Heyndrickxia acidicola: one gene and its partner. The protein of the gene in region 2 interacts with the protein of the main gene of each other region in a pairwise test. Links are inferred from orthologs where the notes say so. Each region holds a gene or a part of one and is shown on either strand. Other genes may lie near its edges. The genes, in order: A5N88_RS14925 and ndk.

The links.
Region 1: the proteins of ndk (region 2) and A5N88_RS14925 interact in binary tests that used the Escherichia coli proteins (3 or more experiments, as listed by UniProt). The link is inferred for Heyndrickxia acidicola from one-to-one orthologs.

Annotation. Positions count from the first base shown.
Region 1 is NZ_KV440953.1:3,197,180-3,200,243, forward strand. What follows is about bases 197-2,925. They hold A5N88_RS14925 (uracil-DNA glycosylase), read right to left. Parts: upstream 2,036-2,925; coding sequence 1,358-2,035; downstream 197-1,357. Other genes in these bases: A5N88_RS14915 (DUF423 domain-containing protein), read right to left, coding at 197-551; A5N88_RS14920 (YwdI family protein), read right to left, coding at 672-959; A5N88_RS14930 (YflT domain-containing protein), read left to right, coding at 2,375-2,731; A5N88_RS14935 (ThiF family adenylyltransferase), read right to left, coding at 2,799-2,925. Also shown: more of A5N88_RS14915, read right to left, coding at 180-196; more of A5N88_RS14935, read right to left, coding at 2,926-3,064. UniProt on the Escherichia coli protein: Excises uracil residues from the DNA which can arise as a result of misincorporation of dUMP residues by DNA polymerase or due to deamination of cytosine.
Region 2 is NZ_KV440953.1:549,949-553,181, reverse strand. The notes cover bases 336-3,233. They hold ndk (nucleoside-diphosphate kinase), read right to left. Parts: upstream 2,059-3,233; coding sequence 1,612-2,058; downstream 336-1,611. Other genes in these bases: A5N88_RS02565 (demethylmenaquinone methyltransferase), read right to left, coding at 3,207-3,233; hepT (heptaprenyl diphosphate synthase component II), read right to left, coding at 2,228-3,190; A5N88_RS02580 (CheR family methyltransferase), read right to left, coding at 453-1,229. UniProt on the Escherichia coli protein: Major role in the synthesis of nucleoside triphosphates other than ATP. The ATP gamma phosphate is transferred to the NDP beta phosphate via a ping-pong mechanism, using a phosphorylated active-site intermediate.

The DNA of each region.
Region 1 (3,064 bases), 2.6 Mb from region 2 along the record:
TTCGTAAGCTGTTCACAAGTTATATAATGAACTTTAATCATTTTTTCCGAATACCAATAGCATTTAATTTTTACCCATGCACTCGATTTACGTGGCTTTTTAAGCTCCAGTTTTATGCTTCAAAGCCTTCGAGTACAATAAAAAATAGCCCTTCATTCGAAAGGCTGAGAATCCTGCGATTAAAGATATTTTACGGCTGCTACGGCAACCAGTACCCATGCAGCCAAGAAGCCTAAGCCTCCGAGCGGTGTAATGGCTCCCAACACACTAATTCTTGTAAGTGCAAGGATATACAAGCTCCCTGAAAATAAAACAATCCCAATAAACATTAGCCATCCTGCCCATGTCACCATAGAACTTGTTGTAATCCTTGCAGCCAGTAAGCCAATCGCTAAAAGACCTAATGCATGAAACATTTGATAGGTTACGCCTGTTTTCCATATTTCTAAGTACTTTGGTTCCATCTTTCCTTCTAGCCCGTGTGCACCAAATGCACCAAGCGCAACAGATAAAAAGGCATTAATTGCACCCAATAATATAAACACTTTCATGTCATAATCCTCCTCTATTTTATGTACTTTACATACAGACGCAGCTGCTCTATGGTTTCCTTAATTGCGTCAGTTTTCGCATATATTATCGTTTTTCGCAAAATCTCTTAAAGAGACTAATTAAAAATCAAAAATGGAATCTCCATTTGATCCATCACCAGTGGACAATGACCTGGATGGTTGAGCAGGCACCGATACAACAGGAGACTGAATCACATTTTGAGGCATGCTTTGTCTTTCTGTCTGTAATTTTGAAACACCTTCATACATAGATTTTTCATCAAGAATCAGTTCGCATAATATTTTTATGGAGTAGACGTGCTCGCGGATTTTTTGCATGTCCCTTCCTTTTGCTCCTATAACTTCCTGTTCCATCTTAGACAGCAGTGTTTGAATATCTATATTCATGATAAAGGCCACTCCTCAGGCTTATATAATAAAGGTATTTTACCATAGATGCCGGCAAATCTGTAACAAGTCACCCTCTTAGTGACATGGCTGATATTCATAAGTGGCTGCTTATGTACAATAGGTATACTTATAATTTTCCGGTCTTATAGGCAACTATCCATGTACTTTTATTATGACTGTATATTGAACCCTTTGTTTCCCTCTCTTTTTAGTGCCACTGCAGCGAAAATCTTCATGTAGGATCGCGAATTCAACAGTTAAGATGGACAATTCCTAATCATTAAAGACTCGGTGAAATATCTGTTAATAAACTCTAATAAAACCTTTTACTCTCTGAGGATATCGACATGTTTCACGTGAAACATGTCGAAGTAATTATAGCATCTTAAGCATTATCAGCTCTCTATTTCCCAATCAATCACAGGTAAACCATGACTCTCTAATATCTTATTGATATGTGAGAAAGGTCTGCTCCCAAAGAAGCCACGGCTTGCAGATAATGGGCTCGGATGAGGAGATTCAATCACATAATGTTTGGCCGTATCAATTAAATTGATTTTTGTCTGAGCAGGCCTTCCCCATAGCATAAAAATAACAGGACTATCTTTTTTATTTATTTGCTTTATCACTTCGTCAGTAAAAGTTTCCCATCCCCTATTTTTATGGGAATGTGCCTCTCCTGCCCTTACTGTCAACACAGTATTCAATAGCATCACACCCTGCCTAGCCCACTTCTCGAGACAGCCGTTATTCGGCACGGGAACTCCTAAATCAGAATGAAGCTCTCTAAAAATATTTCTCAGTGAAGGAGGAAACTTAACACCAGGCTTAACCGAAAAGCTTAGGCCATGCGCCTGATTTGGCCCATGATAAGGATCCTGTCCAAGCAGAACAACCCTAACGTCATGATATGGAGTAAATTGAAAAGCATTAAAAATGTCCTGCATCTCAGGATATATGGTTTTGGTTTCATATTCATTTTGAAGAAATTCCATCAGGTTTCTGTAATAAGGCTTCTTAAATTCATCTTGCAGCACATTTAACCAATCTGTATTTTTCAATTCCAGTTTTATATTCTGGCTCACTGACACCATCACCTTTCATATTCATGTAATCATTTATAGAATACCGATTAACCTATAAAAAACTTTTTTCGCCAACCGCGTGACTATTTCCCTTAGAAAAGGAAATAAAACAATACCAAGTTGATAACTTGGAATAAACGAAGATTCAAGTAATATTTGTATGTAAATAACTTATAAGAATGACATCTTCTAAACTAAACACAGTTATTACTGAAATTTCCTTAGCATATTTTTCAATGTTTAATGTATGAATGGATGGGCTATATAAAAAGTACAAACGCGGGGTTTCATCTTAAAGTCCCGTTTAACCAAAGAGGAGGAATTATCATGTATAAAGTAAATGTAGTTGAAAATGGTTTGCAGGCAACTGAACTTATCAATAATTTAATGAATGACGGCTTTGAGAAAGACCATATTTATCTTTTTGCACATGATGAAGATCGCTCTAAGGATTTAACGGATGCCACTGATACAGGGACAGTAGGCATGAAGGAACAAGGCTTATTTACGCAGGTCGGAAATGTCTTTAAAAAACGAGGCGATGAGCTCCGTTCAAAAATGACTTCACTCGGCCTAACGGACATAGAAGCGGAGAAGTATGAGCAAGCACTCGATCAAGGAAAAGTCGTTTTAGTGGCTGCAAAGGATGCTGACCATACGAATGATGACAGAACGATTATGTAATACAATTAAACTATGTTAAAAAAGCTTCCGGCCTGGGCCGGAAGCTTTTTATATTATAAATTCTTCCTTACCCCATCAATGAATGATAAAGTTTTTTTGCCTCCATAATTTCCTTTGTTCCATGAACTAAAGCACGTCCATCTTTAAATAAAACCATTCTGCTGTTGTTTTTCTTTACAGATATAAGATAGGGATTTCCGCTCACCTCATAGCCTGCACTTCTCCACTCTAAAACAAGCATTTCCAATGAGATAGCCATTTTGCTGGCAGGACGAATCTGGACGGTGTCCCGCCCGCACAACACAGCTGTTTTAAGTTTACTTTCATCGGATA
Region 2 (3,233 bases):
AGAGGATGTGAAGGATCCTTTCTGCTGTGCTCGTGCTGGGCAGCCCTTTTATTATCATGAATCTCACATATCCGTTCCAATTACCAGGGGACATGATCAACTTGCAGCCTAATAATGAAATAAGAATAACGTACTTTTTAAGTTCTGCTAATTGAAAGCTACTATTTGCAGCTTTTCATCCTTCTCAAAAAAATATTCTTATTAGATTTTTTATAAGGCTATTCTAAAATGATCATTTCTGCGAGGTCGAAGCATCTAACCTTCTCGTTATGGGAGAAAGGAACATTTTCATTCGCTATGGTGCGAATTTGATTACCATGGTGGTCTCTATTAAAGAACAATGTTGATTTTAACCTATGTTGATTGGCGCTGATACGCGAGACTCCTTTATAGCTAAGTCTGTTAGGGGAGCCCGCCCACAGAAGTGAGTGCCTGCAGCAGAAATCACAGGATTAACAAAGCCTTTTATAAAAAAAGGTATCTTCTATCTCTAAATTGTATTCCCTTGGTGTGAAAATCTGTTCGGTACTTCCTACAAACAAAGAGCCGCCAGGACGAAGAGACTCGCTAAATTTACGATACAATAGCGTCTTTGCTTCTTCTGTAAAATAAATCAGTACATTTCGGCAAATAATTAAATCGAAAGGATAATCAAATGGCTCCGCAAGCAAGTTATGCTGTTTGAAAGTTACAAGTCTTTTAATTTCTGGAGAAATTCGGTACAAGGAACCATCCTGTTGAAAATATTTTTTTTTCATTCCTACGGGGACCTCCGATAAAGAACGTTCTTGATAAACACCTTCCCTCGCTCGCTGGATGGCCAAGTTGTCAATATCCGTGGCCAAAATGGAAAATTGGGAACCCGGAAGATAGTTGGATAAAATCATTGCGAGTGTATAAGGTTCTTCCCCCGTGGAAGATGCTGCGCTCCATATTTTCAATGGTTTATTTTCAGCTATTAGCCGGGGCAGTATTTTGTTTTCCAATACACTCCAGCGCTGGGCATTCCGAAAAAATTCCGTCACATTAATTGTGATTCTATCTAAAAATTCATTTAAAAGCAGCGTACTGCTATTCATTTCTTTAAAATACTCTTGAAAAGAATCAAATCCTCTTTTTTCATAGAGAGTTGCCAGCCTTCTTTTCATTTGTCCTTCCTTATATAGGGATAAATCAATTCCCGTTTTCTTCAAGACTTGGACACTAAATTGCTGATAATCTTGATCCATTATTTCTACCTCAATCATTTATAATTTGAATATTTCAAGTATACAGGACAGTTTGTTCCAATGGTAGAAAATAAATCAAAGGAGAAAAAAATTACTAGCCAAACTGAGAAAAGGTAAAGTCTTCGGTTGATAAAAGAAAAAAATGTTTAGGTATCTCAGGAAGGAGAACGAGAAATGCGCTAGCCGAAAGGCGCTAAGAGCTAAACAGAGACTACATTGGCTTAATAACTTTTTTAATAAAGAACTTTATACTTTTGGCTTTGTTAATGGACATCGTTGTTTTTAACTCATTCGTCTGAAATAGCCGTTTCACACTCCTTTCAGTACAGCCATACTTTTAAAAAACAAAAAGAACTGGCACAAAGCCAGTTCTTTTTGTTTTTTAATAGATCCACTCGTTAATCAGTCTTGTATATTCGATTAATTCTTCCTGTGAGAAAAATAAACCGATTTCTCTTTCTGCACTTTCAGGTGAGTCAGAGCCATGAATAATGTTTTTGCTAACAGTTGCCGCATACTCTCCACGAATCGTTCCTGGAGCAGAATCCTTAGGATTTGTAGCGCCCATCATTTGGCGTGCAGTAGCGATTACATTTTCACCTTGCCAAACCATAGCAAATACCGGGCCGGAAGTAATAAAGCTAACCAGTTCACCAAAGAATGGACGCTCTTTATGCTCTCCATAGTGCTTTTCAGCTAATTCAGTTGATATTTGCATTAATTTTGCTCCTACAAGCTGAAAACCTTTTTTCTCAAAGCGGGATACGATATCTCCGATTAATTGTCTTTGTACGCCATCGGGCTTTACCATTAAGAACGTTTTTTCCACTGTTACCACCCCTATTATGTATATGGATCATGATTATATGACCCACGAAAAATAGTAACATTATTATACTCATTTGGCAACAAAAACTGCAAGCGCTTGCTACGCCTTTATTATAGGATGCCAAAAAGTTTTTTTTCTTTTTAAAATACTTTTTGGCATAATTTTCACCCTAAAACTTTCTTTTTCCAATATAGTGGGCGATATCAAGCAAGGACTTTTTAACTCTGTTGGATGGAAGTTCATGAAGGATAGAAATGGCTTTATCCAGATATCTCTTGCTAATGGCATAGGATTCTTCAATGGCACCCGTTTCTTTAATTCTGGTAATAATACGCTTCATTTCTTCCCTTGAGGTCTGCTCATTTACCTTTTGGATTTCGGAAATAATGCTGCTATCCCTCATGGCAAACAAAACAGGCAGTGTGATATTCCCCTGACGCAAGTCATCACCTGATGGTTTTCCTAATTCCTTTTCGGTTGAAGTAAAATCCAAAATATCATCAATAATTTGATATGACATTCCTACGTAATAGCCAAATCGAAACAGTTTGCGATGAATTTGCTCCTCTGCTCCTGCCGCAACAGCTCCTAATTCACAGCTTGCAGCTATTAACAATGCAGTCTTTCTTTTTATTCTTCTAAGGTAATCTCTTAAGTTCTGGTCAAAACGATACTTATCCTTTATTTGTTCAATTTCACCCAGACATACCTCTACAATGGTGTTAGCCAAAATGCGATGGGCTTCCGCGTTTTCAATGTTCGTCATGTACTCAAGTGAACAGGCAAGAATATAGTCACCAGTATACATCGCTATTCGATTATCCCATTTAGCCTTAACAGTAGGCTTTCCCCTACGGAGCTCGGCATCATCAATCACATCATCATGGACAAGCGACGCCATGTGAATTAATTCCAGAGCCACAGCAACGTTTTTTACCGCCTCAATATCGTAGTCGCCATATTTTGCACCCAATAGAACAAATACAGGACGAAGACGCTTCCCACCAGCATGCAATAAGCTGGTGGATGCTTCCTGCAAAAGCAGGGAATTTGATTTAATCGCCGTTTCCAGCTCTTTTTCTATTAGTGCAATATCCGCCTTTAAGTACGAATACATCATTTGTAATTTCATATTGTATCCACCCAGCTTACTGTTTCTCTTTAAAGCCTATATG